3 regions of the Peribacillus sp. NPDC006672 genome follow, and region 1 is predicted to be linked to each of the others. Evidence: predicted binding sites of a transcription regulator. Region 1 holds the regulator's gene; each other region holds the start of a gene.
What was found. The regulator Rex, encoded in region 1, represses fermentation and respiration genes when NADH is low (regulators of the CRP and FNR family bind a similar motif). The targets are predictions, from matches to a motif close to TTGTGAAATATTTCACAA.
Positions count from the first base shown of each region.

Region 2: ACQKKK_RS09270 (DUF1641 domain-containing protein) is a predicted target of Rex. The motif match lies at 2,102-2,119, and genes of this name have one in related genera.
Region 3: ACQKKK_RS00485 (L-lactate dehydrogenase) is a predicted target of Rex. The motif match lies at 2,161-2,178, and genes of this name have one in related genera.

Region 1 is NZ_JBNNOR010000032.1:3,333-9,517, reverse strand. It holds gene groL (chaperonin GroEL) at 1-1,142, opposite strand, end outside; gene groES (co-chaperone GroES) at 1,202-1,486, opposite strand; gene ACQKKK_RS25810 (CPBP family intramembrane glutamic endopeptidase) at 1,823-2,548, shown strand; gene ACQKKK_RS25805 (YdiK family protein) at 2,545-2,757, shown strand; gene ACQKKK_RS25800 (redox-sensing transcriptional repressor Rex) at 2,787-3,449, opposite strand; gene moaC (cyclic pyranopterin monophosphate synthase MoaC) at 3,480-3,986, opposite strand; gene abc-f (ribosomal protection-like ABC-F family protein) at 4,118-6,037, shown strand.
Region 2 is NZ_JBNNOR010000004.1:283,730-289,914, reverse strand. It holds gene ACQKKK_RS09280 (hypothetical protein) at 1-80, opposite strand, end outside; gene ACQKKK_RS09275 (NAD(P)/FAD-dependent oxidoreductase) at 400-1,581, opposite strand; gene ACQKKK_RS09270 (DUF1641 domain-containing protein) at 1,621-2,052, opposite strand; gene ACQKKK_RS09265 (hypothetical protein) at 2,382-2,552, shown strand; gene ACQKKK_RS09260 (DJ-1/PfpI family protein) at 2,962-3,546, opposite strand; gene ACQKKK_RS09255 (Lrp/AsnC family transcriptional regulator) at 3,696-4,127, shown strand; gene ACQKKK_RS09250 (STAS domain-containing protein) at 4,250-5,077, shown strand; gene ACQKKK_RS09245 (GNAT family N-acetyltransferase) at 5,416-5,940, opposite strand; gene ACQKKK_RS09240 (hypothetical protein) at 6,104-6,185, shown strand, end outside.
Region 3 is NZ_JBNNOR010000001.1:87,110-93,294, forward strand. It holds gene ACQKKK_RS00480 (L-lactate permease) at 1-1,025, opposite strand, end outside; gene ACQKKK_RS00485 (L-lactate dehydrogenase) at 1,068-2,000, opposite strand; gene ACQKKK_RS00490 (hypothetical protein) at 2,381-2,665, shown strand; gene ACQKKK_RS00495 (hypothetical protein) at 2,789-3,322, shown strand; gene ACQKKK_RS00500 (uroporphyrinogen-III synthase) at 3,516-4,331, shown strand; gene ACQKKK_RS00505 (hypothetical protein) at 4,338-4,544, shown strand; gene ACQKKK_RS00510 (DUF4064 domain-containing protein) at 4,820-5,230, shown strand; gene ACQKKK_RS00515 (immunoglobulin-like domain-containing protein) at 5,420-6,185, shown strand, end outside.

The sequences.
Region 1 (6,185 bases):
GCACCAACTTTGATTACTGCTACACCGCCAGCTAATTTAGCAAGGCGTTCTTGTAATTTTTCACGGTCGAATTCAGAAGTTGTTTCTTCTAATTGAACACGGATTTGGTTTACACGAGCTTGAATTTGAGCTGTATCTCCAGAACCTTCAACGATTGTTGTGTTTTCTTTTGTAACAACCACTTTAGACGCACGTCCTAAAGATTCGATTGTTGCAGATTTAAGATCAAGTCCGATTTCTTCAGTGATTACTTCGCCGCCTGTAAGAGCTGCGATGTCTTCAAGCATTGCTTTACGACGGTCACCGAATCCAGGAGCTTTAACCGCAACTGCATTGAATGTTCCACGAAGTTTGTTCACAACAAGAGTTGCAAGCGCTTCGCCTTCTACATCTTCAGCAATCAATAATAGTGGTTTCCCTTGTTGAACAACTTGCTCAAGTACAGGAAGGATTTCTTGGATATTCGTTACTTTTTTATCCGTGATTAAGATATATGGATTGTCTAAAACAGCTTCCATTTTATCTGAATCTGTAACCATATAAGGAGAAGCATATCCACGATCGAACTGCATACCTTCTACAACGTCCAATTCAGTTGTGAAACCTTTAGACTCTTCGATTGTGATGACGCCGTCGTTACCAACACGTTCCATAGCTTCAGCAATCAGTTGACCCACTTCTTCATCAGCTGAAGAGATAGCAGCAACTTGTGCAATCGATTCTTTGTTTTCAACAGGTTGAGAAATAGCTTTTAATTCTGCAATTGCAGTATTAACCGCTTTTTCGATTCCTTTACGGATACCCATTGGGTTTGCACCAGCTGTTACGTTTTTAAGACCTTCACGAATCATCGCTTGCGCTAGAACCGTTGCAGTAGTTGTACCGTCACCAGCTACGTCGTTTGTTTTGCTTGCTACTTCAGCAACCAATTTCGCACCCATGTTTTCGAATGCATCTTCCAATTCAATTTCTTTAGCGATCGTCACACCGTCATTTGTGATAAGCGGTGAACCGAATTTTTTCTCAAGAACCACGTTACGACCTTTTGGTCCAAGCGTTACTTTAACTGCATCTGCAAGTGCGTCCACACCACGAAGCATGGAGCGGCGAGCTTCTTCACTAAATTTAATTTCTTTAGCCATTTATAAGTACCTCCCTAAAATTTTAAGAAAATTTTCGTTCAGTTAAGTATGATGTATAATTAGCCGATAACAGCTAGAATGTCGCTTTCACGTAAAATTAAGTATTCAGTATCTTCGTATTTAACTTCAGTACCTGCATATTTTGAGAAGATAATTAGATCGCCTTGGGCAACCTCTAAAGCAACACGTTCGCCATTTTCAAGGACACGGCCAGTACCAACAGCTACTACCTTACCTTCTTGTGGCTTTTCTTTTGCAGTATCAGGAAGAACAATACCGCTTGCAGTTTTTTCTTCAGATTGAACTAGTTCAATAATAACGCGATCACCTAATGGTTTTAACAAGTGAAACAACCTCCTCATATTCTCTTGATAATTTGTTTCATGATTATTAGCACTCTTCACTATCGAGTGCTAACACATTTATAATATTAAATAAACCGAGCCTTTTTTGCAAGTATCTTATCGAAAATTTTTTATTAATTTCTGATAAATTACGGGTATACTACTTTAGCATAATGATTCTTTTAACAAAGGAACTGAAATGTTTTGTTAGGGGTACCTTTAAGTGGTGTTCTGTCTCATTATTTGATACCATTTTGGAGTATGCGTTTATAGATTGTCCCCATATCAGAAACGTTCTAAGCGGAATGGGTGACTAAATAAAAGGAGTTTTCATCTTTGAAAAAAGAATATTGGTTCGTCATCATCACTTACATTGCTATGCATTTATCCACTATTGTTGGGGTGCCCCTTTTCATGCTGATTGGGTCTTCAACTGGAATGCCTGCTGATGAACTCCAAGTGAAGTCTGCAGCATACTGGATCGTATTCAGCTTTCTCGTCGCTCTATCCTTGGTCCTGTTGTTAATGAGAAAAGATATGAAGGAAAAGATGGACAGAAGCACTTCAGCTTCCATTCCCACGTCTATATTATGGGCATTTGCGGGAGTGTTCCTCGCTCTTTTTGCGCAAAGCATTGCTGGATACATTGAACAGATGCTCGGGGTAAAGACTGAATCTGAAAATACACAGCAGCTCATTTCACTCATTTACCAAGTTCCCATAGTCATTTTCGTCACTTCAGTTATTGGACCTATATTGGAAGAAATCATTTTTCGGAAAATCATTTTCGGATCACTTCATAAACGCTTTAACTTCTTTATTTCAGCTTTACTCAGTTCAGTTATTTTTGGCTTGGCGCATGGTGAACTCGAACATCTTCTTTTATATTCGGCAATGGGCTTTACCTTTGCTTTTCTTTATGCGCAAACGGGCCGCATCCTCGTTTCCATAAGTGCACATATTGCGATGAATACGCTTGTTATCATCTTTCAAGTTGTATATCGGGAAGATATTGAGAAGATGCTAGATACTGCACAGGCCTTCATCGGAGGTTTATTATGAAACGTCAATCACCATTATTCATGGGTATCATCTATGCAGGCTTAGGAGCTCTTTTTACCGCTATCGCGATTCAAACCGTCAGTTCTTCGGGATGGGGAATCTTTGCCTACATACTTGTACTAATTGCGACTCTAGACTTTGGATCGGGATTACGCATGATCATGCTTCACTTCAAGATTAAAGCCGCCCAAAAAAATAAGAAAAAATAAAAAAACGCTGCGAAGATGCAGCGTTTTTTTCATTCCTCCAATGCAGCTTCTTCCACTACAGGATAATGTTTCAGAAAGTAGATGAGCGACTGAAGCTCCACGGCCAGGTCAATGTGGTGAACCCTTATGGATGGGGGTACCGTCAGCCGTGCAGGTGTGAAATTCAATATTCCCTTTATATCAGCTTTGACTAGACGATCGGTTATCGTCTGTGCTACCTGAGCAGGTACTGTCAAAATAGCCGCAGTGATATTATTTTCCTGCAATAGTGTATCGATTTGATCCATATGATAGATTGGCACATCAGCTATTCGCTTGCCGACCTTATCTTCAGAAACTTCAAATGCCATTTCAATCTTCGTATTATTGTTTTTCATGAAATTGTAATTTAAAAAAGCGGTCCCTAAATTTCCCACTCCGATTAAAGCGACTTTTGTCAGTTCATCTTGATCTAATGTTTTTCTAAAGAAGGATAATAAATAATTGACATTGTAGCCGTATCCTTTTTTTCCAAGCGCTCCAAAGTAGGAAAAATCACGGCGAATGGTAGCAGAATCCACCTTTACAGCTTCGCTTAGCTCTGCCGAGGAAACTCTTTGTTTGCCTGAGGAATGTAAGTTCTTTAAAAATCGATAATACAATGGCAACCTTTTGGCTGTTGCCTGCGGTATCTTTGGGTCATGGTTCATCATTCTTCCCCGCCTTCACACATGCTTTTCAACTTAATCTCTATCTGTTTGATTTACTTGTCTCTTATAATCGTTACTAGACACTCCGCCTGTTTTCTCTACTAAGAATGTAGGCCCGATTACCATTCCCTTATCAATGGCCTTACACATGTCATAAATAGTCAAGGCAGTTACGGATGCAGCTGTTAACGCTTCCATTTCCACACCTGTACTCCCTTTTGTCTTAGCTTCTGTTTCAATCCTAAGCCTATATCCTTCATCTTCTTTTTCCCATTCAAAGGCTATATTGACCCCTTGCAGAGCAATAGGGTGGCACATTGGAATTATATTGGATGTATTTTTGCTAGCCATGATTCCTGCAACCTGTGCAACGGCCAGTACATCACCTTTTTTCATTTTCTGGTTCGTGACCAACTCATATATTTCATCGTTCAATAAAATGCTCGATTGAGCTATTGCCGTCCGGGAAGTTTCAGGTTTAGCACTCACATCAACCATTTTGGCCCGGCCTTGTTCATTAAAATGCGTTAAGTCTCCCATTTAAGTAACCCCTCCTAAATCATACACTATTATTCCACTTTATGTAACAGCTTGTTTTTGCTTGGAACCAAGCTGTTGCCGATAATAACTATAATACGTTACACTAACAATAATCAATTGAGGTGAAATCTATGATTTTATTACAAATCAATCAACTATCGAAATATTATGGAGCTGAACTTATTTTATCAAATATGAAGCTCGAAGTTCAAAATAAGGATAGAATTGCACTTGTCGGCCGAAATGGCGCTGGAAAATCTACTCTGCTAAAAATCATAGCCGGGCAGCTTTCCCATGATGGCGGTGAAATAATCAAACCAAAAGGCGTCACCATCGGATATATGGCACAGGATACGGGACTGGAATCGGAACTAACCATTTGGGATGAAATGCTGACTGTATTCAAGGACCTTTTAGAACAAGAAAAGGAGCTGCGTCGCCTTGAGGCTGATATGGCCAGACCTGACATCTTTGAAAATGAAGCTATCTACCAAAAAGTATTAAATGAATATGACACTTTGATGGTAGCTTTCAAAGAGAAGGGCGGTTATCAATATGAAGCGGATATCCGTTCCGTATTACATGGACTTCAGTTTGCTGACTTTGACTATTCTACCCTAATTTCCACTCTAAGCGGTGGGCAAAAAACAAGGCTTGCTTTAGGGAAGCTGCTTTTAAGGAAACCGGATATATTGATTCTGGATGAGCCGACGAACCATTTGGATATCGAAACCCTCTCCTGGCTTGAACAATATTTACAAGGCTACCAAGGAGCTGTCCTTATTGTTTCCCATGACCGCTATTTTCTAGATAAAGTTGTAAACCAGGTATATGAAATTACCCGGAATAACATGAAAAAGTACTATGGCAATTATAGTTCTTACCTAGAGGGAAAAGCGGAAGATTATGAGCGGGATATGAAGCTGTTCGAGAAACAACAAGGGGAAATCGAAAAGCTTCGCGACTTTGTCCAACGCAATATCACAAGGGCTTCCACCACGAAAAGAGCACAAAGCCGACGCAAACAGCTCGAAAAGATGGATGTATTGGACAAGCCGCAAGGTGATGAAAAGTCCGCTAATTTTTCATTTCAGATTGAAAGGCAAAGTGGAAATGAAGTGCTTCACCTTCAGGATTTGGCTATCGGTTACGAAGGGGAAACGGTATCAAAAAATATAAATTCCCGGATGACAAAAGGAGAGAGCATAGCTCTTGTTGGCCCAAATGGCGTTGGAAAATCAACGTTATTGAAAACGATCATCTCTAAGCTGCCTGCACTTTCTGGGAATTTCCGTTTTGGAACGAACGTCGAAGTCAGCTACTACGATCAGGAACAGGCAAACCTTGTCTCCAATAAACGTGTACTCAATGAATTATGGGATGACTATCCCCTTAAACCGGAAAAGGACATACGGACCGTACTCGGTAATTTCCTTTTTAGTGGGGACGATGTTTTAAAAACCGTTTCCACACTAAGCGGCGGCGAAAAGGCCAGGCTAGCTCTAGCCAAAATGATGATGGAAAAAGGGAATTTTTTAATTCTTGATGAACCAACAAACCATTTGGACCTCGACAGTAAATTGGTGCTTGAAAACGCCTTGATCGATTATCCGGGAACCATACTTTTCGTCTCACATGACCGCTATTTCATAAATCGGATAGCAACGAAAGTGATCGAGCTCTCCAAAGACGGAAACGAAGAATTCCTCGGTGATTATGATTACTACGTAGAGAAGAAACAGGAGCAAGCTGAAATCAAAGCACTTGAACAGGAAAATCAAGCGAAAACCTTAGATGTAGCCGTAGAAAAAACAAATTATAAAATCGATAAGGAAGCAAAAAAAGCTGAACGCCAGCGAAAACGGCGCATTGAGGAAATCGAGGCGGCCATGGAGCTCCTTGAAACCGAAATAAACGAATACAATGAACACCTTTGTGACCCAAATGTTTTCCAGGACCATGAGAAAGTAATGGAAGTCCAAACAAAGCTTGATAAAGCACAGGAAAAATTAGACCTGCTTCTCGAAGAATGGGCTGAACTGGAAGAATGACAATTGACCGAGTCAAATGACTCGGTCTTTTCTTTTTCCAGTTAAAATGCCCCTAAAAGTTATCCACAAAATTGTTAACAAATTACTTACCGTTTACTAGCCATTAATTTGAGTTATACACATAATCCACAGAAACATATCCACTTAT
Region 2 (6,185 bases), on a different contig from region 1:
GTGGACTTGCTGCCAGTAGAAGTGCTACCGGTAGATGAACTGCCAGATGAAGCTGCTTTTCCTTTTTTCCCTTTCGGCATACAGACCCCTCCTTTAATAAGGTTAATTTTATGATATGCGCAATGGTACAAACTTGAGCGTTAGTTAACGACAAACGGGCTAATAAAAATTAACGGAGAGGATTTAGGAGAGTTGCCTAATCCTAGAAGATTTATAGAATGGAAAAGCAACAAAATGGAGTACTGTCCATTGCTAACATCTTTCGTCAATCATTGCATCATGATCAGGCATTTTAATAAATTTATGAAAAAAATGCCCTTTAATCCCGATGATCGGGAAGAAAGGGCATGTACCGCGGACATGTAAATGAACTAGATGTCACGTCACGGCTATAATAAATTAATAAGCCAGGCTGAATAGGGCTTTGATGTGTGATAGATAGCGAACATTACTTGCTTCTTTCATCAATGTAGCCGGCAGACCTTTAAGGGAAGTGTTATTGGCCCCAACGGTTGCCACTGCATCCTTACGGCCAAGGCTCGCAAGTGTACCTGAGTTGATAGGTGAAAATTCTTCTAGTTTCTTGCCTTCAAAGGCTGCATATAGGTTGTAGCCAACAAGCTCACCCATTTGCCAAGCATTTTGTGCAGTAGGAGCGTATGGACGGCCGCCTTCTGGAGGGAAAGCAACGGCACTGTCTCCGACAACGAATACGTCATTATGGGATTTGGATTGCAAATACTCATTAACGGTTGCTTTGCCGCGATCCACTTCAAGGCCTGATTCGCCTACGATAGGAAGTGCTGCGACTCCGCCTGTCCAAACAAGCGTATTGGCTTCGATCGTTTGTCCATCTTTCAATTCGATTTGATTTCCTTTAACACCCGTTACAGGCAGACCTGTCAAGAATTCAACGCCGCGTGCTTCCAAGCTGGACATGGCACGTTCAATTAAGTGATCAGGCAGGACTGGAAGGATTTTTGGACCAGCTTCCACAAGCTTGATTTTCAAGTCCTTGAAGTCCACTCCGAATTTTTTGGCGATTTTAGGGAAATGATCCACGATTTCACCGATTAACTCGACACCAGTCAATCCGCCGCCGCCGATTACGATTGTAGCGTCCGCTTCGTTATTCGTTTGTGCATATTCACGGATGCGATCTTCGATATGTTTGTAAATTTTGTTTGCATCATTAACGGATTTCAAGACCATGCTGTTTTCCTCAAGTCCCGGAATGCCGAAGAATCCTGTTTGGCTTCCCAAAGCAACAACTAGGGCATCATAAGATAAAGTGGAACCATTGGCAAGTTTCACTTCTTTTTTATCGACTGAGAAAGACTCCACTTTTGAAATGGTAAGGTCGATATCTTTTCCTTTAAAAAGTTTTTCCAAAGGAATCGAAACGGCTTGTTCAGAAATAGATCCGCCTGCAAGGCGGTGCAATTCGGTGATGATTTGGTGCGTTGGAAATTGGTTCACCACTGTAACCTGCACTTCATCTTTACTGTAATATTCACGTACGGATAAGGCAGATAGTAATCCTGCGTAACCTGCACCTAAGATGACGATTTGTTTTGACATAGTTAATCCCCCGTCCTTACTGATTGAAAGTTTATGAAATTATTTTTGGTTTTTACGTTCTGAAGAGACTTCAAGAAAAGCTTGGGCGAAACGGAAAAGTTTTTGTGCTTGCGGATCTTTCATCATCCTTAACAGACCAAAAAGACCGATCACATCATTATTCACTTCAGCACGATCCTTAGCTTCGATGGCATTAGCCGCTAGCCCTTTCACTGAATGGACTACAGGTGTCGCGATCTCCGAAATGGCGCTGACCGTATCATTTTTCAAAACATCATCAGTCGCAACCGATTGAGCGAAATCATAAGACTTTGTTAAAATATTCACTAATTCAGTCAGTTTTGGTAACTGCTCAACTAAAGTGTTCAATGATTCCTGAACCTCAGGCTTTAATAATTGGTCCAGTACATCTAATTGTTTTTGGCGGGCATTAATTTGTTCAGTTTGTGATTGGGTAATCGTTTCTGACATATCCAATTCTCCTTTGCAATAAGCATTTTGTTGATGTAATTAGAAAAACTTGTAAATAATTACACAAAGTGTGACAAAAATTACTTTTAAAAATGTAATGAAAGCTATCCTATAGTATATCCCTTTAGCTTCATGAAAACAGCTGATTTTTTAAAAATATACATAAAATGCGCTTTTCCTGCATATTTGATAGACCAATTTAATGAATGGTCTATGTTTGATCTGAAATACTTTACGAAAATCTATATTTTATCCCAGAGTTCGTATCTATCATCATCATACATATTTCCATCTTTATTCGCCATCCTAAATTGATGGAGGTGAAAAATGTGGCGGATTCAGAATCAAAATTTGTAGAAGAGAATAATGATAAGAGGCAAAATAAACTGGTTGGCAGTATGGACTATACTAAAGAACAACTATTGGAAGGCATGAATGGAATTTCTGAAGTTTACCTCAAAAACAGTGAGGAAGGCACATTGGAAACACCTGATAAATAGTAATGCTGTAAGCATAGCGAAATTGTTATGCTTACTTAATTTTGCTCCTTTTTTGAAAAATCCTCTATCGAAACCTCAGTTTGTAGACAAAAAGGGGTGCAGAATTTAAAAATTCCGCACCCCACGATACGTGGTACTTTCTTTAATTGCTTTGGTTTCTTCAACACTGTAGGAGAAAGGGGGAATGTTCCCGAACCAACTGACCCAAAGAAACACCTACAACTCCTCGGGTATGATTTTTATCTAAATTTTAAGTTGATTGGAGCGGGTGTTCGAGACTCCTGCGGGAAAAGCGCGTCTAGGGGAGACCCCGCAGGCGCAAGCGAGGAGGCTCCCCTACCGCCCGCGGAAAGCGAGTTTCTTGAGCGGAAATCAACATTTAAATATCATGTGGGTTTCGAAGACATTCCTAATGGAAGCCCATCAATTCCTTCACATGTTTACAATTATCTTTGGAAGTGAGCATTTCCAAGAGCGTAAAGGCAACATCGAATCCTGTGGATGGATTGTAGGAAGTAATGATATTGTCCGTGACGACAATCGGTTCATTAACGACAATCGCACCAAAATCTTTTAGCTGCCCCTGTCTCTTACTGGTTGGATGGTTGTATGTAGTTGCTTTTCTTCCATGCAATATCCCGCTTTTTCCAAGTGGAAGAGAACCTACACAAATGGTTGCAATGATTTTGTTCTTATCATGAAAATACTTGATCACATCAAGAAACCGCTGATCATAAGCATCCTCATAGAAACCTGCTTCTTCAAAACCTCCTGGAATGGCCAAAGCATCGAAGTCATCAAGGTTCACTTGATCGAGGGTCAATTCCGGCTGCACGATGAAATTCCATGTGCATTTCAATTGTTCATGAAGTCCCACTGTAACCAGATCAGTCGTACCGTCACCCTCTAATTTATTCCAGCCCAATACATCTGTAAACACGCTTGCTTCAACCGCTTCGAATCCATTGGAAAGCAGCATCAATACTTTTTTCATCGTGCATCCCCCTTATTTATATTTGTATTTATTATATAAAAAGCGAGTTCCCTAATACATACGATAAATTATGTAATCATCCCATTTCTATTTATTTTATAATGTATTTAGGTGAATTTTATTAATAATGAAAAGTGAGGGTGATTGAATTGGATCGAACGGATAAAAAGATACTTTCCTTGCTGGAGAATAATGGGCGCATGTCAATGAAAGAACTGGCACATGAAGTTTCCTTAACAGCCCCAGCAACGAAAGAACGTGTGAATAAATTAGAGGAAAGCGGAGTGATAAAAGGATATAAAACGGAAATATCCCTTGAAAAACTTGATAGGAGCATAACAGCATTCATATTATTCGAAACGGATAGATGTAAAGACTTTTATCAATTTAGCTTGAACCATCCGGAAGTACTCGAATGCCACCGGCTAGCCGGTCAATACAGTTATCTTATTAAAATAAGTACATTTTCCATGGAAACACTGGAGGACTTCGTTGATGAAGCCATTAAATATGGGAAATCGTCCACCCACCTGATATTTTCTTCCGCATCGAAAAATGTTTTTTCTAGCGAGGAGATGTAACCGGTTGTTACCCATTTACTATTTTTTAATATAGGAGCAATTAGCAGGAAAAAACTCCACCCATATAGAAAGTAAATAGTAACAAAAATCACAGTTGGAGTTCAAAAAGGGAGTGGGGAAGAGTGAGTTTTGTTTATGAGGAAGAAAAAATAATGGAATTCCTTTTGCAGAATAAAAGTGAGTTTGAAGAATATCTTTTATCAGAAGCTGTCAATGTCAGGGATAAAATCGAAGAAATTCTGCTGATTGGAAATGTCGACCTTTTGAATAATGCACATAAGCTCATCCGTTATATAGTAGAACAGAATGAAACGGATATGATCACCTTTGCCGAAAAAGAGGGAGTTACGTGGGCGACCCACTCCTTGACGCTTTCATTCAAGCTGGAATGGATTCAGGCGATCCGCAGAACGCTTTGGACATTTCTTTATAAGTTCGAAAGTGCAAAAGTAGTGTTTAGTGAATCCAAAACCTTTTTTGAATTAGAGAAAAAAGTGAATGAAAAGGTTGATGTATTTCTAAAATCCTTTTTCGTCAGCTACTCCGATTACAAAGACAAATTGATTCTGGCTCAGCAAAACTTGGTGGAAAATCTATCCGTCCCGATCATTCCAGTCACTTCCAGCACCTGTGTCCTTCCATTAATTGGGACTATTGATAATTCACGTATACTGATAATCGAGGAAAAAGTATTGCAGGAGATAGGTAAACTGCGGATACAGACCTTGATCTTGGATTTATCCGGTATCATAGAAATGGATGTTGAAATCATTAATGATTTATTGAAAATCCTCGATGGAACGGCAATGATGGGGTGTAAAGCTGTAGTGACTGGATTACGCCCTGAAGTGGTAACGAAAATGATCCGTTCAGGGGTTCAGATCGAGAATAGAGCAGAAACAAAGGGTACGCTGCAGCAGGCCTTGAAGGACTATCTTGTAGTCACCTAATCGTGAAGTGAAGTCGCCATGTTTTGGTGACTTTTTTATGGGTAATTTTGGAAATAAGGAAATTTATTTGCTGTTTTTTTAGATTCGGATAAGTAGATGGAATCAAAAACGGATGCCCAGATGCAGTTGAAGGTTGATGAACCGAATTGAGGTTGGTATTAATATCAATATGAATGAGGGTTCGGCTATAGAAGAAGTTGCAAAAAACTCCAGTTTGATTTCAGAAATCCGCTTCCTTTCCGCCGACTGCCTGCCAAGCCTCCTCAAAGAAGCGTCTGTGGGGTCTTGGCAAGCAAGTTATTCGGCAGGACTGTCGCAAATTTCTTCCAAAGAGGGTTTCACTTCAGGAGTGAATAGACATATGTATCATGAGGCATGCCGTTTTGATAAATATAACTTCTTAATATTCCTTCCTGGATGAAGCCCAGCTTAACCAAAAGATCACTTGATGGCTGGTTTTCCAGAAAAACAACCGCGCCGATGCGGGTTAAATCAAGGGTGTTGAAACCGTAAGCGATAATTTCTTTAACGGCCTCTGACGCATAACCTTTGCGCCAATGTGCTGGACTGATTTCATACCCTATTTCCGCCCGTCTGTATTTGGGACTGTGGGCATGATAACCGATTGTACCGATTAATTCTCGTGTATCCTTTCGTTCAATTCCCCATCGAACCGCCCGTTTTTCAAGATAGTTTTTCGCAAAAGAAGCTACAATTTCCTTCGCCTGTCCGACATTTTCCAATGAATCCTGACCGTAAAAGCGGGTTACTTCATCTTTTGATAAACATTGGAAAAGAGCTTCCGCATCACTTTCTCGAATTTCCCTTAAGTGTAACCTTTCCGTGTTCAATACAGGAAACATATTGTTCCCTCCTTATATCAGTTATATATATATTCGGTCTCTTTAATGGTTTTTCCTTTATTATGAAGTGCCTATTTTGCCGGTATTTTCGTGAATAATCGGACAAGCTAACATTAGATAAACAGTTTAACCTAAATAGCATTGAATGAAGGGGAGATACATCATGGGAAAAAAACATCGCAACCGTACCGGTTCACCGAAAAAGAATAACCATATTCCGAAAGCGGACATTATTGCAGAACATG
Region 3 (6,185 bases), on a different contig from region 1:
ATGCCGATCGTAATCGAAGATCCCGGAAATATGAATTTCAGGACAGCCGATTCGAGGATACCTCCTTGAGAGAACAGTCCTTTAAAGGCAGGAAAGCTCCAAATCAAAACAAATAGCGTCAATAGATAAAATGGAGACCATGCCTTTACGATATCGCCAATTGAATGTTTTTCGAATTCAAATTCCTTGCCGTTGAGTAAAAATAGATGTTTAGGCTGCCACTTATTAAGAAATAAAGCCAGCACCCCCATGGTTAAGAGAGATGGAATAATGTCAGCTAACTCTGGGCCTACAAAAACGGTCATGATCGCCTGGGACACCGTATAAGTAATCGATGTCACTAATATGGCCGGCAATACTTCTCTGATCCCCTTAAAGCCATCCATCAGCCATATTAATAAAAACGGAATGGTAAAGTTAATGAGCGGCAGTGTTAAGGCCGTCATCATGGACACATTCATCGATGTTACATTTTCCAAGCCGAATGTCCCGATGATGCCAACCGGTATGCCGATTGCCCCAAATGCTCCCGAAGCGCCATTTGCTATTAGACAAAGCATCGCTGCCTGTAAAGGCTTGAATCCCAATGAAACTAATAGGACGGCGCAGATTGCGATCGGTACACCAAAACCTGCTGCTCCTTCAAGAAAGGCGTTAAAGCAAAAACCAATAAGTAAGAGCTGAAGGCGTTGGTCTTGTGAAATCCCTGCTATGCTACCGCGTAACACCTCGAACTTTCCGGATTTCACAGAGACTTTATATAACCAGACCGCCATCACGATGATATAGCCAATCGGCCATATCCCTTGGAACGTACCTTGAGCCACACTTCCGATGGCTTCACCCAAAGGTAGCTTAAAGAGGAAAAGGACGATAAGAAAGGTAACAAATAAGTTTAGAAGGGCTGCGTGGATTCCTTTCATCTTAAAAATCGTCAAGCATAATAGAAATAAAAGGATCGGTATAGCTGCAACTAATGCTGAAATGGCAAGATTATTAAATGGGTTGTATGTTTGTACTAACATAATGACAGCTCCCTGCGTAAGAAATTCTGGTTAGTGTATGAACTACTCCCAAAATTGGGCTTGAATATCTTGAAGCGTATGAACAGAGCGGGCAAACTGTTCTTTTTCGCTCTCGTTTAGGGTAAGCTCGACAATGTTTTTTGCGCCTGTGCGATTAATGACTGTAGGGGTACCAATATAAACATTACTATGGCCATATTCGCCTTCCAACAATGAGCCAACTGGTAAGACGACATTTTCATTCTTTAAGATCGCTTTTGTGATTCTCGCCAATCCCATGGCGATTCCATAATACGTAGCACCCTTCGACTCAATGATCTGGTATGCAGCATCACGGACTTGAACGGCAATCTCTTTTTTTCTTGCTTCATTTAATTTTGGAGCTATCGGCAATCCGGAAAAATTGGCAGAGCTCCAAACCGGAAGTTGTGAATCACCATGTTCACCAATGATATAGGCATGGATACTTGTAGGTGCGGTATTAAATTCTTGCCCTAATAAAGAGCGGAATCTTGCAGAATCCAAGATAGTCCCTGAACCAATCACTTTTTCTTTCGGTAAACCGGAAAATTTCCATGTCGCATATGCCAAAATGTCTACTGGATTCGTTGCGACCAAGAAAATGCCATTAAATCCAGCTTTCATGATGCTGCCTACGATTGATTCAAAAATGCTCATGTTTTTCCTTACAAGATCTAGCCTGGTTTCTCCAGGCTTTTGAGCAGCTCCAGCACATATGACTACGATTGCAGCATCCCTACAGTCCTCGTATGATCCGGATTTTATATTCATGGCACTAGGTGCATACACAAGACCATGATCTAGGTCCATAACATCGCCTTTCGCTTTTTCTTGATTCAAATCGACAAGAACCAACTCATCACATATTCCTTGATTCATCAAAGCATAGGCATAACTAGATCCAACTGCACCAGTACCAACTAATACGACTTTATTTCCCTGTGTAGAATTCATAATGAATACCTCCAATTTTTTCGAATGTAAAACCTTTTTAAAGAGAAGACTTAAAAGGATATCTCCATCCCTTTAGTATGTGAAACATTTCACAAAAAGATGTAAAAAATTTGCAGGCTTGCATGTTTTTATGTTTGCAGAGTTGTTATAAACAATTACTTTGTGAAGTATTTCACAAAGTAATTGTACTACATAGCACTATAACATTGCAACAAACAAAAATATTTATTTAGGTTTTTTTACATGATAGTAGCACCTTTGCAGTAGTTGTCGGATCCTGAGCAAAGTGATTGCAGTTTTAAAAAGGAGATGATGCATGGCACAAAAGAATATAGTGTAAAGAAGGGATATTCCTAAAGGTTTAAAAGGGGCTGAGAAGTTTGATTTATATCATCATTGGAATGCTGATTTTGGTCATAGCCTGTATCGTAACTGCCAAAATAATTTCCTATAAATACTGGACTTGTATCTATACGGCATTCGGAAATGATAATTATTTTAAGGTGATAGCGAAATTGGAAAACGAGGGTATACAATTCAAAACGAAAACGCCTATGAATTTAGGTTCCCAGGATTTTCAAAATCGCCATAAAACCACTCAATATGATGTTTTTGTGAAAAAAGAACATGAGCAAATTGCCCAAAGGGCCGTGCACAAGAATTGATAAATGGAACTGGCTGTCCTGGTGGCAGTCTTTTTTTACTTGGAAGGAAAGTTAAAACTAGCGGATTTAAACTTAATGAAGAATTTGGGCTTATAAATCATTTCGGAGAAAGGGAATTGAAAGATGAAAAAACAATTGCTTAAAATTTCTGAAAGAGAAGAACTTGTCGAATTATACTCGGATACAAATGATTTAAGGAAATTCGGTGTGGCCAAGATACTAAAAGTGTCAGATGCGTTTGTAGTGGCAGCTAATATTACTTCAACCGGGATGTATGGTGGATACAGTTTACTTTATCTTGAAAGCATTCACCAAATCAATGTCAATACGAAATACATTAATAAAATCAAGAGATTATATATGGCAAAAAAACAAAATCATATTGAATTCGTTGATGGAAATGACGATTTACTTTTGAGTTTTCTGGATTTTGCACATGAAAATAGCTTCATGGTTTCAGTTGAACTTTTTAATACGGGAGATGGTGATGTGCAGGGTTTTATTAAAAACCTGGAAGATGATATATTTGTAATTTCAATGGTGAACGAAGTGGGGGAACTTGATGGTGAAGCATTCATTAAGTCGGATGCCATACATACCATTTCATGTGATGGTGAAAATGAATTCAATTTAATGCATTTATATTTCAGGAAATGATCATGGACATTATATTTCAAGGGTAATGCTGCTTTTTGCAAAGTGCTGCTAAACTATAATTTAATAGAAGATAAAAGAAAGAAAAAGGCATAGATACTTTTGTTTTTAATAGTTTAAAAGACTGAAAATTTGTATAATGATTGAGATGGATTAAGAGGTTTCAAAAATGAATGTACATATAGGAGGGGCATGGATGAGTAAGCTTAAAGGCAGGACCATTGCTTTATTGGGAGCGAGGAAGACGGAAGAACTTAGTAAAATCGTTCATAATCTTGGGGGAGTCCCGCTCGTTCGTCCAGCACAGGGGACGGTATTCCTTGATGATTCCCATTTGGAAGAGGATGTCACCCGTTTGATGGCAGGAGAGTTCGATTGGATCATCCTGACGACGGGAGTAGGGACGGAACTATTATATAAAACGGCATTGAAGATGGAAGCGGGAGATCGTTTCATAGAAGCTTTGCAGTCCATGAAAATTGCAGCTAGGGGTTATAAAACAGTGAATATGCTGAAAAAACTAGGCCTGCAGCCATTAATCCGTGATGATGATGGCAGTACGGCAGGGCTCGTTCGCAATCTAGAGGGCCATCTGCCCAGAGATGTAAAGGTCGCATTGCAGCTTCATGGCGATCCGGCGCCTCTTTTGATGAATTGGCTGGATGAGCAAAAAGTGGAGCATAAAGAAATCCTTCCATACGAACATATACCGCCCGAAAAAGAAACGATGCGTCAGCTGATCGAAGAAATTCTTGGAGGGAAAATAGATTCTGTCGTGTTCACGAGCGCACCGCAGCCTCGTAATTTGATGAAATTTGCCCGTGAACAAGGCGTGGAAGATAAAATAATCGACTGGTTTAAATCCGATGTGATTGCTCTTGCTGTCGGAAAAGTAACGGCACAGGTGGTAATAGATGAAGGAATCAAGCGGGTCATATATCCAGAAGATCAACGGATGGGCAGTGCAATGGTGGAGCTGGTGAAATATTATCAGGTCATTGCAAGCAGATAAGGGTGAGTGCGGTATGACCAAGGGCAAAGTCTATTTTGTTGGAACAAGGCAGATGTGGATATTGAATCGCTGTTAAATCAAGTCTCCATCGGGGTAAGCGGGAAAAGCACCGGCAAAAGACTTGAAGACTATGGATTTGCACTGGATATGATGCCCAAAGAGCCGTCTGTAGAAGAATTGGTGGCGTTGATCGTGAATAGGAATGTTTATTAGGCTCTGATAAAAACAGAGTCTTTTTTCCTTTGGGTGGGTGTTTTTCGTAAATAGGGCGTTGGTTAGCTGCAATCATCATATTAATTAATATTTAATTTTGCCATAATACCTGTTCTTTTTTTCAGAAGTGCTAAGCACCACTGGCACTTTCATCGGATTACTTTTACTATGCATCAGGAAAAGGATGATACCTAATTTGGGAAGGAATAAAAGTCTTTTATTCCTTCCCAAATTGGGTATTATATATAAGTGACTTTTCTAGGGAGGCGAAGTAAATGAAACGCACATGGGAATTCGTATTAAGTATCATAGGCGTGAGTATTGCTGCGATTTCTTTAATCGTGACGATTATAGCGGCAGTTTATCTCAACAGTATCGATTTGACGGAAGTGATAGACTATTCATTAATGACAGATTCCGAGTTTTCGACGTCTGAGGTGGATATGTCAATCAAGTTGTTCATGGGCTTATTATGGGCGGGGGTCGTATCGCTGTTCATCGCATTGGCAGGCGGCTTGATCGCTATCTTTCTATTAAAAGGCGGCAAAGCGAAGGGAGCCGGAATCTTATTGGTCATTACGGGCATTCTGACGGTCTTTCATGTATGGCCGCTTATCTTCTTCATCGTGCCGGGAATCATGTGCCTTGTAAGGAAACCAAGGGAAACGGTGGAAGTGATCGGATGATCCACCCTATACATAGTTTTGTAATTTGAAACAAAGGAGCTGACCCGAAAATGCGGGTCAGCTCCTTTTATTATGAACTGGAAAAATTGTGGATATTTTAGGGAGATATACCTTTTTGTACCTGCAATAACTAATCTATCATGTTACTATTATTATAAATGTAAATATAAATAGACTGGAGTTCGATCAATGAAGATACCTTTAATGAAAGTGGGAATAATGACCTGTTTAACATTCGGTTTGTTTAATGGACAGGCTTTTGCGGAGTCTGGATTAACCAATGTCTGTTCAGCTTTTGGTGAAATCCAACCGAAGAAAAATCCTTCCCATAAGCAGATTAGCTGTTTACTGACGAATGCGGCAATAGAGGCTGAAATCCCCCCTGAAGTGATAAAAGCGGTGGCTACGCAGGAAAACGGAGATTGGAGGCAATTTAATGATGCGGGCCAACCCATAAAGTCCGGTGATGGCGGTATCGGTCTAATGCAGCTTACCAATAAAAGCGGGTATGACCAGAAAAAGTTGGAAAATGATATAGTCTATAATATCGAGGCTGGCGTCGAGGTACTGAGTGACATGTATTCTAGAAGGGATTTGCCCAAGATCAAAGGTGCAGGACGCAGGGTCATTGAAAATTGGTATTTCCCAGTCATGGCTTACAATGGGACAAAACCGGTGAACAGTCCTCTTTACCAGGAAAACGGGAAAAGAAATGCGAATGCCTACCAAGAGGAAGTATTTGCCGAATTGGAAAACCAAAGTTTTTTGAATGCCACTAAACTGGCAATCTATCCATTCAGCACATCAGACTTTCAATATGACCGGGAGAGCACTGGAAATATCACCTTTAAAAAGCTGGAATACACACTGACCGATCAAACGCATGATTCTGTTTATTGGTTCAAGCCAGGAGACAAAGCGTTCACGGCGTCCAGCGTGAAAATAAGGAAAGAAA